One region of the Paenibacillus sp. FSL R7-0312 genome, then DNA from elsewhere that is predicted to be linked to it. Evidence: predicted binding sites of a transcription regulator. Region 1 holds the regulator's gene; the other holds the start of a gene.

Region 1 (6,470 bases):
AGGAGATCAGTGCTGACTATCCTACTGCGGAGGGTGCCCGCCGCAACGACCTTTTATCCAAATATAATATGCTCCACAGGATCAGCGATGATGTAATGGATGAATGGCTGGCCTTTGCTGAGAAGCTTAGCCAGTTCCGCGATCAGGCAGATTTTCAGCCGCAGCCGGAGCAGGAAATCCCTGAGGAGGAAGCGCCAGAGCTTGCTATGGATGCTTTTGTCAGGGGTCAGGGTTATTATAAGCTGCTTATGTACCGCAAATGTATTGAGCAGTTCAAGGAAGTCACTGCACGGCATCCGGACAGTCTGGCTGCCCGGCTGTATCTGGCCATGGCTTATCTGCAGGAGGGTGAAGGGGAGACGGCATGGGGGCATCTGAATCATATGCTCGGCCTCATCCGTGAAACGAAGCTGAAGGCGATGATTTATAATGCGCTTGGCTGCATCAGAGCTTCTCAGGAACGTTTTAATGAAGCTAGTGAGCTGTTCAGTCTTTCTCTGCTGCATGATCCCGCTCTTCCTGAGCCAAACGTTAACCTGGAGGTTTGCCGCAAGCGGGGCGGGAAGCTTCAGTTCGGACAACAGCTGGTCTCGCTTTTATAATTAATATTCATCCATTCAAGCGATGTGGCCCTGCTTCACCAGGGTGTGCATCGCCTTTTTTCGTAACTTCTGTTATGCTGATAAAGAGTCTCAAGTGAAAGGGAATAGAACTTATAATGAAATTTGCCGTGCTTGATTTTGAAACTACGGGAACCCAATCTGTGGGAGAGATCATCCAGGTTGGCCTTGCCATTATAGAGGAAGACAGGTCCATCTCCCGGGTGTATGGTTCCTATGTCAAGCCCGGAGCACCCATTCCTCCTTTTATTACGGGCTTGACCGGAATTACAGACAGTGATGTGCAGGATGCGCCGGAACTTGATGAGATGATGATGGAACTGGTGCCGCTGCTCGATGATGTTGTGCTGGTTGGACATAATGTGGCGTTTGATTTTCATTTCTTGCAGAATGCGCTGGACCGCTGTGGTTATTTGCCGTTTCAGGGCCGGATTCTGGATACGATCGATTTTCTCAAAATATGCTTTCCCTCGCTGACTACCTATCAGCTTGGGTCCGTAAGCAGCCATTTCGGCCTTACCCATGAGCGTCCCCATCAGGCGGACAGTGATGCCCTCGCGACTGCGCTTGTGCTGCTGAAATGTCTGGAGGAGCTGGACAGCCTACCTCTCCTGACCATCCAGCGGCTTAATGAGCTATTCGCCGATGAAGATAGTGACCTGGCCTGGTATTTCGACGGTCTGCTGCGTGAGCGCGAAATGGAGACCTTCCAGCCGGAAGGGGACCTGACCTTCTACCGCCAGCTGGCCCTTGCTGTAGGCGACTGGGCAGAGCTGGCTCCTCCCCGGGAGGAAGGATCTGACAACCCGCTGCAGAATATTACCTTCAGGGAGTATATGGAAGAGGTAACCAAGCGCCTGAAGGATACCCTGCCGCAGTATGAGAGCCGTGAAGCCCAGGAACTGATGATCCAGGAGGTCATGACGGCGCTTGATCAGGATAAGCATCTGCTGATTGAAGCAGGAACCGGCACCGGCAAATCGCTGGGCTATCTCCTTCCAGCCATATATCACAGTGTGCGCAGTAATCAGAAGGTCATGGTCAGCACGCATACGATCAATCTTCAGGATCAGCTGCGTGAGCGCGACATCCCTCTTTTGACGAGTGTTGTGCCCTTCCCGTTCAAGGCAGCGATCTTTAAGGGGAGAGGTCACTATCTGTGTCTCCGCAAGTTTGAACATAGAATGAATAAAAGGGACTTCACAAGTCCCAGGGAAGAAGCGCTTACGGCCGCCCAGATGATGGTCTGGCTGACCCAGACGGAGACTGGCGATGATGAAGAGCTGAACTTAAGCGGACGCGGCGGTGATTTCTGGGAGACCGTAGCCAGTGATACCGACTCTTGTCTGGGACGCTCATGCCCATGGTTCCGGAAATGTTATTATCACCGGGCCAAGCATGAAGCCGGTATTTCCGATGTGGTGGTGACCAACCACTCCAAGTTATTCGCAGATGTTAAGGCCGGGCATCAGCTGCTTCCGGCTTACGAGCATCTCGTAATTGATGAGGCTCATCATCTGGAGGACATTGCCGGCAAACATCTCGGAATGCAGATGAAATATTTTACCGTGGCGCATACGCTCACCCGTCTGTACAAGGACAGCCGGAGCGGACAGCTGCCGGCCTTGCGCCAGACCCTGCAATCGTCCGGCAGTGAGCAGGCTTCGGAATGGAGCGGCGTTATCGACCGGATCTATCCGGATCTGCTTACTGTCAAGGAGTCCTGGGATACGCTCAGCGACAAGCTCTTCGGCTTGCTGCCTGAACGCAGCGATGCCGGAGCCGGTGAAGCCGGCCAACTGGTCGTACGCCTGCAGCCGGGCAAGAAGCCCAAAGAGTGGGAGGAGCTGGCCGCTCTGGAGAATACACTCCATCTCAGCTTGAGCGATATCATCCGCAAGGGTGATAAAATGCTCAGTGAGATGCGTGATACGGACAGTCAGTCCTCTTCGGACAGTCTTGTGACGGATATCGGCGGGTTGTTCAAGGACCTGGCCTCCATCCGGGAGCAGATCCGTTTCTTTATGGGACTGAATGACGAGAATATCGTGTACTGGCTGGAGGGGAGCGGCAATTACCGCGGCAAGTCGCTGCAGATGTATGCCGTTCCGGTGGATGTGAGCACTCAGCTCAGGGAACTGTTCTTCGATAAGAAGAAGAGTATCATCCTGACATCGGCTACCTTGTCTGTGGATAAGTCATTCCAGTTCATGATCGATAATCTCGGTCTTGGTGAGGCTGCAGAGCAGGGACGTCTACAGACAGCTCTGCTTCCGTCACCGTTCAAATACCGTGAGCAGGCACTGCTTGTCATTCCACGTGACTTCCCTAGTGTCAAGGGAAGCATTGGGGATGCCCGCTTTGTGGACACACTGGTTCATTCTCTGGCAGAAACTGCTGTGGCTACCCGCGGGCGGATGCTGGTGCTGTTCACCTCCTACAAGATGCTGCGCCAGGTCTATGATCCGCTGAAAGAAGCCCTGACTTCGCAGGATATCGCGGTGCTTGGACAAGGCGTAGAAGGCGGTAGCCGGAGCAAGCTGATCCGTCGGTTCCAGGACAGCTCGGCGTCAGTCTTGCTGGGGACGAGCAGCTTCTGGGAAGGTGTAGACATTCCCGGGGAAGCTCTGACCTGTCTGGCTATTGTCAGACTGCCGTTCCAGCCGCCCAATCATCCGCTGGCTGAAGCGAAGTCTGAGCTGCTTCAGGCACAGAAGAAGAATCCGTTCATGAAGCTGTCCGTCCCGCAGGCCGTAATCCGCTTCAAGCAAGGCTTCGGGCGGTTGGTCCGCACCGCGCAGGACCGCGGAATCGTTATTGTATATGATACCAGGGTAATCGAATCTTATTATGGGAAGTATTTCCTGTATTCGCTGCCCGGACCCAAGATGGAGCATATGCTGACGGATCAGATCGTTCCGCGGATTGCAGAATGGCTTGAAGATGGCGGGGTTTAATAATCCGTCGCCGGCTGATATTATGTATAAGTAATTATTGTTCTGAAGTCCCGCGCTCCACGGCTCCTGCCTAAACGGGCAGGCCTGGAGCACGGTTCCTATAACCGGCTTAACAGCAGTGAAGCTATGCTATCAAAACTAAGCGTATGCTTACGAAGCAAGTTTTGTGAAGTTGAATCAAGCAGCATATGCTATCAAAACTTTAGGAGGAGAAAACATGAAATCGGATAAAATATCAGAGGCCGTTGTTCGCAGACTCCCAGTGTACCTGCGTTTCCTGAACGATCTCCAAAAACGTGAAATCTCAACAGTTTCTTCTCAGGAGCTGGGACAGAAGCTTGATCTCAACCCCGCCCAGATCCGCAAGGACCTGGCTTATTTTGGTGATTTCGGCAGAAAGGGCATTGGTTATGATGTCTCTTATCTGATTGAGAAGATCCGGCATATTCTGAAGCTGGACCAGCAGATTAATGTAGCTCTGGTAGGTGCAGGTAATCTCGGCCACGCCTTGTCGAATTACAATGCCTACTTGAAGGATACGATGAAGATTACAGCTGTATTTGATGCTTATGAGCCTAAGGTAGGCCAGCAGATCAACTCGCTGACTGTCCAGCCGATGAGTGAGCTGGGGGATACCATCCGTGCACAGGGCATCCGTATTGGGATTATTACCGTTCCGGACAGTGAAGCACAGAACGTTGCTGACATTCTGGTGGATTCGGGCATTGAGGCGATCCTGAATTTTGCCCCTGTAATTCTTAAGACTCCATCCAATATCCGGATTCATGCCGCCGATTTCACTACGGATTTGCAGAGTCTGGCTTATTATTTGCATGACGGAAAGGACGAAGCTGAAGATGAGCAGCAATAAAACCATTATTAAAGACGGCCGTTTTCTGGTTCCTGGCAGCGATAAGCCGGTGCTGAGCGGTTATATGACCATCGAAAATGATCTGATTACTTACATAGGTGAAGCGAAGCCTGTAATTGAAGAGGATGCCGAGGTTATTGACGGTAGCCGGCTGCTGTTCATGCCGGGTCTCGTCAACACCCACGGCCATGCGGCGATGTCGCTGCTGCGCGGCTACGGCGATGATATGGTGCTGCAGGCTTGGCTGCAGGAAAAAATGTGGCCGATGGAAGAGAAATTCACCGGTGAAGATGTATACTGGGGCACCTCACTATCCGTTCTTGAGATGCTGAAGGGCGGCACTACGACCTTCCTCGATATGTATGATCATATGGACCGGGTTGCTGAGGTTACGGAGCAGTCAGGCATCCGTGCAGTACTTATGCGCGGTGTTATTGGCCTGTGTCCGGAAGAGGTGCAGAACCACAAGCTGGCGGAGGCGATTGCTTTTGCCCGGAACTGGCATGGCAAGGCTGACGGCAGAATTACTGCAATGCTCTCGCCCCATGCGCCTTACACCTGTCCTCCGGAGTTTTTCATGAAGTTTGTTCAGGCGGCACATGATCTTGATCTGCCGATGCACACGCATATGTCCGAAACGCGCCATGAAGTGGAGCAGAATGTGGCCGATTACGGCCTGCGTCCGGTCGCGCATCTGGAGAAGCTGGGAATGTTCACCCGGCCGTCCCTGATCGCCCACGGTGTTCATCTGAACGATGAAGAGATTGAGATTCTGGCCCGCCATAATGTTGGCGTATCTCATAATCCCGGCAGCAACCTGAAGCTGGCGAGCGGAGTAGCCCGTGTTCCTGAGCTGCTTAGAGCAGGAGTTAAGGTATCCCTGGGTACGGACGGCGCGGCAAGCAACAACAATCTTGATATGTTTGAGGAAATGCGGCTGGCCGCGCTGATTCATAAAGGCGTAAGCGGTGATCCAACGGCAGTACCTGCTCCTGAGGCGCTGCTCATGGCGACAGAATATGGTGCACATTCGATTTTCCTGAACCAGGTAGGCCGGCTTGCAGCAGGGATGAAGGCTGACTTCATTGCGATTGATATTGATCAGCCGCATTTGCTGCCGCATACCGACCTCTTGTCCCATGCCGTGTATTCGGCTAGTGCCAAGGATGTGGAACATGTCTGGGTCAACGGTAAACAGGTTGTGAAGCACGGACAATGTCTGACACTCGATGAAGAGGCTATCCGCCGCAAAGCGCAGGAAACGTTCGAAGGACTGCTGAAACGGTAATTTAGGTTATTTGGAAAGGAAGCTGCATGTTGAAGAAGAGGAGAAAATGGCTTCCGCTGGGGATTTCCCTGGTTCTGCTCCTTCTGTTCGGACTAAGCCAGTTTTATGCCTACATTATGAAGGATCAGTGGAACGAGCGGAGTGAAGCCAAAGAGATTGCCAGAGCACGGGCTGGCTTAACTGAGGTATCCAAAGCACAGAAATCCGTCTGGGATGAAAATGCGATTTACTGGGTGCTTACCGGAAAAAATGATGCTGGAACCAAGCTGATGGTTTGGGTCCGCTTTACCAAGGAAGGCCAACCAGCCGGAGGCGAAAATGATTTATATGCGGAGGAGCTCAGCAAAGGGACTTCGGAGGCGCAGATCCGTGATATTATAGCTGCCCAGCTTCCGGGTATTACGATTAAACGGCTGCTGCCGGGAGTGTATAACGGAGAATATGCCTGGCAGCTGTTCTACAAAAAGGACGGCAGGTTCTATTACAGCTTCTATCGCTTCACAGACGGCAGTGCCATCGGTGAAGGGTATAGCCTGCCCAACCGGTAAGCGGCAGCAAGAATGGACTACAGCAGGAGCGGGGGGACAGTTGAACTGTTCTCCCGCTTTTTTAAATGGTTCTTCAAGGGAGAGAACAATCTATAACCATTCTTGGACTTGTAGCCTACTTGGAGCTATGGCTTAATAATAGGGGAGGAATAGATGAATCCATTTCGATGGCTTGACAGCTGGATA
Region 2 (6,470 bases), 260 kb from region 1:
AACAACGAAGAAGTAATCATGAAGTTCTCCAACCGTCTGCAAACCGGACGTATTCTCGTCAACTCGCCATCTACACACGGCGCAATCGGCGATATTTACAACACCAATATCCCTTCACTGACACTGGGCTGCGGATCTTATGGACGCAACTCTGTATCGCAAAACGTGACTGCAATCAATCTGATCAACGTGAAAAGGGTGAACCGTCGTACCGTGAATATGCAATGGTTTAAAGTACCTGACAAGATTTACTTCGAAAAGGGATCCACACAGTATCTGGCCAAAATGCCTGACATCACTCGTGTAGCAATTATCACCGACCCTATGATGGTTAAACTGGGTTATGTAGAAAGAGTTGAGCACTATCTGCGTCAACGCCAGACTCCTGTAGCTATCGAAGTGTTCTCGGAAGTTGAACCGGATCCATCGACAACTACTGTAGAAAAAGGTACTGCCATGATGAACAGATTCCAGCCTGACTGCATCATCGCACTCGGCGGCGGTTCCCCAATGGACGCAGCAAAAGGAATGTGGTTGTTCTACGAACATCCGGATGCAGACTTCAACGGCCTGAAACAGAAGTTCATGGATATCCGCAAACGGGTATACAAATTCCCTAAGCTCGGCAACAAAGCGAAATTCGTTGCAATTCCAACAACTTCCGGTACGGGTTCCGAAGTAACATCGTTCGCAGTAATCACAGACAAGACAACGGGTAATAATACAAAGTATCCGCTGGCCGATTATGAGCTGACTCCAGACGTAGCGATTATCGATCCTGAGTTTGTATATAGCTTGCCTAGAACTGCTGTTGCCGATACAGGTATGGATGTATTGACACATGCAATCGAAGCTTATGTATCTGTAATGGCTAGTGACTATTCAGATGGTCTGGCAATCAAAGCGATTCAACTGGTGTTCCAGTGGCTGGAGAAATCCGCACTGACTGGCGACAAGCTTGCCCGCGAAAAAATGCACAACGCATCTACACTTGCCGGTATGGCCTTTGCAAATGCATTCCTGGGTATCAATCACAGCTTGGCGCACAAATGGGGCGGCCAGTACCACACAGCGCATGGCCGTACTAATGCGATCCTGATGCCGCACGTTATCCGTTACAATGCTAAGAAACCTACGAAGTTCGCTTCGTTCCCTAAATATTCGCACTTTGTAGCTGACGAACGGTATGCTGAAATCGCCCGTATCCTGGGATTGCCAGCACGCACTACTGAAGAAGGCGTAACCAGCCTGATCAATGCAATCCGCGACATGAACAAAAAACTCGGCATCGAAGAATCCTTCTCGGCTCTTGGTTTTGATCCTAAGGACTTCGAATCCCGTGTAGATTACCTGGCTGACCGTGCATTTGAAGACCAATGTACAACTGCCAATCCAAAAATGCCGCTGGTATCTGAGCTTGCTGATGTATACCGCAACGCATTCTACGGAAAATTCGACAACTAATCTAAGATTGCCTGGTAAAGTATAAGGTTAAAGGTTAATATGGAACTGGATGGAAGTGACAAATATCACTGAAAGAGTGATATTTGTCACAGTCCTTTTTCAGAAAATAAACTAAAATGTTTATATAAACAACGATCCCAGTTATGAAGTCGCGATTGTGAATTTTATAACAACCGAGTAGCTATGGGATCACGAGACACGGGATTAACCTTCAAGCCCGCGATCTCTACAAATATACTAAATATAAATGGAGGGATTTAGCATGTCGGTGATTGAAAAAGAAGTACAAGAGGTTAAGTCGAGTTGGAGAAGTTTTACTAAAGGTACATGGGCCAAGAAAGTTGACGTTAATAACTTTATTGCCAAGAACATCAATCCTTATGAAGGAAACGAAGAATTCCTTGTAGGTCCTACCAGCAATACTACTGAATTGTGGAAGATTATCTCCCAACTGAGTAAGGAAGAAAGAGAAAGAGGCGGCGTATGGGATGTTTCCCTCGATACTGTCTCCACCATCACTTCCCATAACCCAGGTTATATTGACAAGGACAAGGAACAAATTGTCGGCGTTCAGACTGATGCCCCTTTCAGACGTTCCATTCAACCGTTCGGCGGTATCAAAATGATGATCGATGCTACTAAGGCTTACGGCTTCGAACTTCCGCAAAATATCGTTGACATGTTCACGAACATCCGCAAAACGCATAACCAAGGCGTTTTTGATGCATATACACCAGATATGAGAGCTGTGCGTAAATCCGGCGTAATCACAGGTCTTCCTGATGCATACGGCCGCGGACGCATTATCGGCGACTATCGCCGTATTGCCCTGTACGGTATCGATTTCCTGATTAAAGACAAGAAGCAACAACTAACCGAGCTTGAAGTGGATTCCATGACTGAAGATGTAATTCGTCTGCGTGAAGAGCTGTCCGAGCAAATGCGCGCTCTGGGCGAATTGAAGCAAATGGCTGCTGCTCATGGTCTTGATATTTCCAAACCTGCTAATAACTTCAAAGAAGCTACTCAATGGGTATACTTCGGTTATCTTGCAGCAGTTAAAGAGCAAAACGGTGCCGCAATGTCCTTGGGACGCGTATCCTCTTTCCTTGATATTTATGTACAACGCGATTTTGAAGAAGGTACTCTTACTGAAGAACAAGCGCAAGAAATCGTTGACCATTTCGTAATGAAGCTGCGTATCGTGAAATTCCTGCGTACGCCTGACTATAACGATCTGTTCTCTGGCGACCCTACTTGGGTAACTGAATCCATCGGTGGTATGGCTGAAGACGGAACAACTCGCGTAACCAAGAACAGCTTCCGCTTCCTGCATACCCTGTACAATCTGGGTCCTGCACCAGAACCAAACCTGACTGTACTGTGGTCTGAAAAGCTGCCTGAAGGCTTCAAAAAATATTGTGCCAAGGTTTCCATTGAAACCAGTGCTATCCAATATGAGAACGATGATGTAATGCGTCCATACTGGGGTGAAGACTACGCGATTGCTTGCTGTGTATCCCCAATGCGTATCGGTAAACAAATGCAGTTCTTCGGCGCCCGCGCCAACCTTGCAAAAGCCTTGCTGTATGCGATCAATGGTGGTGTAGACGAGAAGTCCGGTGCCCAGGTAGGTCCTGAATATCCTGCTATTACTTCCGAATATCTTGATTACAACGAAGTAATGAAACGCTTCAAACCGATGATGGAATGGCTGGCTAAGACTTATGTCAATACCCTGAATATCATCCACTATATGCATGACAAATATTCCTATGAACGTATTGAAATGGCGCTGCATGACCGCGACATTCTGCGTACAATGGCTTGCGGTATTGCCGGCTTGTCCGTTGCTGCTGACTCCCTGAGCGCAATTAAATATGCCAAGGTTAAACCGATCCGCAACGAACAAGGTATTGCAATCGACTTCGAAACAGAAGGCGAATTCCCTTGCTACGGCAACAACGATGATGCTGTTGACAATATCGCAGTGGAACTGGTTGAAACCTTCATGTCGATGATCCGCAAAAACAAAACTTACCGTGATGCTGTGCCGACTCAATCGGTATTGACAATCACTTCGAACGTGGTATATGGCAAGAAGACTGGTACTACTCCTGATGGACGTAAAAAAGGCGAACCATTCGCACCTGGTGCTAACCCAATGCACGGACGCGACAAGAAGGGTGCACTTGCTTCCCTGAACTCTGTTGCTAAACTGCCTTACTCCGATGCACAGGATGGTATCTCCAACACATTCTCGATTGTTCCTAAGGCTCTGGGTAAAGACGAAGAATCCCGTAAGTCCAACCTGGTATTCATGATGGACGGATACTTCCACAACAACGCTCAGCACTTGAACGTTAACGTATTTAACCGTGAGCAGCTGATTGATGCAATGGATCACCCTGAGAACTACCCGCAATTGACCATTCGTGTATCCGGCTATGCTGTTAACTTCATCAAGCTGACCCGCGAACAACAGTTGGATGTTATCAACCGTACGTTCCACGATTCCATGTAAGAATTGTTCTTGCAGATCAAGAATTGAAATAAATCAAAGAGCTGCCGCCCTTGCAAGAGGGCGGTACACTCTTGTTTAAAAGTAATTAAAATTTTAAGGTTTTTTTCGAAAGGATGACATCTCATGCTTAAAGGACATATCCACTCCTTAGAAACATTTGGGACGGTGGATGGCCCCGGTATCCGCTTCGTGCTTTTTATGCAGGGCTGCCTACTTAAGTGTCAGTATTGCCACAACCCGGATACCTGGGGACTGAATGAAGGCAAGGAAATGACCGTTGAAGAAGTGCTTGCGGAAATTGAACCTTACCTGAATTATTATAAAACTTCCGGCGGCGGGCTTACCGTATCCGGCGGTGAACCCACACTGCAGGCACATTTCGTCAAACAGCTATTCACCGAAGTGAAGAAACGCTGGAATTTGCATACTACGCTTGATACTAACGGCTATAATGATGGTTCGAAAATCAGCGACTTGCTGGATGTTACCGATCTTGTGTTGCTGGATCTGAAGCACATCGATGATGAAGCTCATATTAAGCTGACTGGCAAATCCAACGACCGTACCTTAAAGCTTGCCCGCTGGTTGTCAGATAATAACCGTAAAATGTGGATTCGCCACGTATACGTTCCCGGCATTCATAATAAGGAAGAGGATTTGCGGAATCTCGGCCGATTCATTGGTACGCTTAATGGAGTAGAGAAGTTTGAAATTCTGCCTTATCACGTAATGGGAATTTATAAATGGAAAGAGCTTGGCCGTCCCTACGAGCTTGAAGGGGTGGAGTCACCGGACGAAGAAGAAGTGCAGCGTGCATACCGGCTGATTGAAGAGGGCCGTAAACAGTCTGCTTTGGTATAAATTCATACACGATATAACGAAAGCGGAGCTTCCAATTTGAGGAGTTTCGCTTTTTTGATGTACGGTGTAGTGAGTTCAACATACATAGCAACGTGTGAAATTGATAATTGTAATTTATATGTATAGGTATTCTGACGTGAAAGTATTGGAATTTCTTTTTTGAAGCTTTTGTGTGATGAAATATAACTTAATGATGTCACTAAACACAACTGAATTCGCTTACATTAGAGTATTTTATCCCTATTGTAGATGAATCTTAACCTTACGATTACAATCAGGGTTTTCTATAATAAGAGTTGTAAGGGAAACCATTAAATAGGGAGGGTCACCCGTAATGAGAAAAAGCTTAACTATGCTGTTGTCCCTGATGTTCGTTACCTCAGCGCTGCTGGCAGGTTGTGGAGGCAACAATAACAATGCTGCTGCAACGGAAGAACCGGCTGCAACGAATGAGCCTGCTGCAACCAATGCTGTCGAAACCGAAGAACCGGTTAGCGCTGAACCTTTTGAAATGACGGTCCGTCATACTCAGGTAGGTGCAGATAAACAGAAACGCCTGGCGATCCTGGAGGATGTAGTCGGCAAGGTGCAGGAAGAAGTACCGGGATTGACCTTCAAGCTGGATGGAGTCGATTCGGATGTGAACCGTAAAGAGAAGCTGCGCGGGGAAATGGCGGCCGGGAATCCTCCGGAGATCTTCGACCTGTTCGGCAGTCCGGATTCCAAGATCTATGCCAAAGAAGGTAAGCTTCTCGATCTGACCCCGATCCTCGATGAACTAGGCATTAAAGACAAATTCTCCAATCTGGATCCATTTACTTACGAAGGTAAAATCTACGGTCTGCCAATCGGCGGTTCAGGTGAAGGGTTCTTCTACAATAAAGAATACTATGACAGCAAGGGCTGGAAGGCTCCGGCCACCTTCGCTGAGCTGGAACAGCAGCTGGCTGATATCAAGGCTGACGGCAAAGTGCCGCTTGCCGGGGCTTCCAAGGCTGGCTGGGTACCGCTAATGCTTGCCAACCATCTCTGGTCACGTTATGCCGGACCGGATGTTACAGCGAAGTTCGCTACGGGTGAAGCTAAATGGAATGATCCGAATGTAGTCAAAGGCTTTGCGAAATACAAGGAATGGGTAGACAAAGGCTACTTCAAAAAAGGCGAACTCGGCTTCGAGTATGCTGAATATACAACCCAGTTCACCAGCGGCGAAGCAATCCTGATGTATGACGGCACATGGAAGTCCTCTGTATTCAAAGCCGGACAATCCGGTGAAGGTCTGATTGGTAAAGTCGGATTCTTCAATATTCCGGCGGTAGACGGCGGAGTGGGCGATCAGACGGCACTCATGCGTGATGTGAACAACGGCTATGGCTTCTCGGCATCTGCAGGTGAAGATGAACGTCAACTCGCTGCAGTCAAATCATTCATTAAGAATATGTTCAATGAAGAAATGCAGCTGCGCGGTCTGGTGGAAGATGGAGTACTGCCGGCTATGAAGATTGATCAGGCGGTACTAAATGAGAATATTACCGATGATCTGATGAGTGAGATTGTAGCAGTACTCAACAGCTCACAGTCCTCCTTCCCGGCATTTGACTCTCTGGTGCAGGCAGATGTG

What was found. Region 1 encodes Rex, which represses fermentation and respiration genes when NADH is low (regulators of the CRP and FNR family bind a similar motif). Its sites were predicted from a motif close to TTGTGAAATATTTCACAA; they were not measured.
Region 2: the regulator Rex is predicted to act here: its motif matches at 1,620-1,637, upstream of pflB (formate C-acetyltransferase).

Annotation. Positions count from the first base shown of each region.
Region 1 covers NZ_JBBORE010000001.1:4,067,289-4,073,758, forward strand. Annotated here, with positions in the region: gene MKX70_RS17785 (hypothetical protein) at 1-602, shown strand, start outside; gene dinG (ATP-dependent DNA helicase DinG) at 719-3,577, shown strand; gene MKX70_RS17795 (redox-sensing transcriptional repressor Rex) at 3,795-4,448, shown strand; gene MKX70_RS17800 (amidohydrolase) at 4,435-5,736, shown strand; gene MKX70_RS17805 (cell wall elongation regulator TseB-like domain-containing protein) at 5,763-6,284, shown strand.
Region 2 covers NZ_JBBORE010000001.1:3,803,640-3,810,109, forward strand. Annotated here, with positions in the region: gene adhE (bifunctional acetaldehyde-CoA/alcohol dehydrogenase) at 1-1,464, shown strand, start outside; gene pflB (formate C-acetyltransferase) at 1,727-3,988, shown strand; gene pflA (pyruvate formate-lyase-activating protein) at 4,112-4,849, shown strand; gene MKX70_RS16500 (ABC transporter substrate-binding protein) at 5,184-6,470, shown strand, end outside.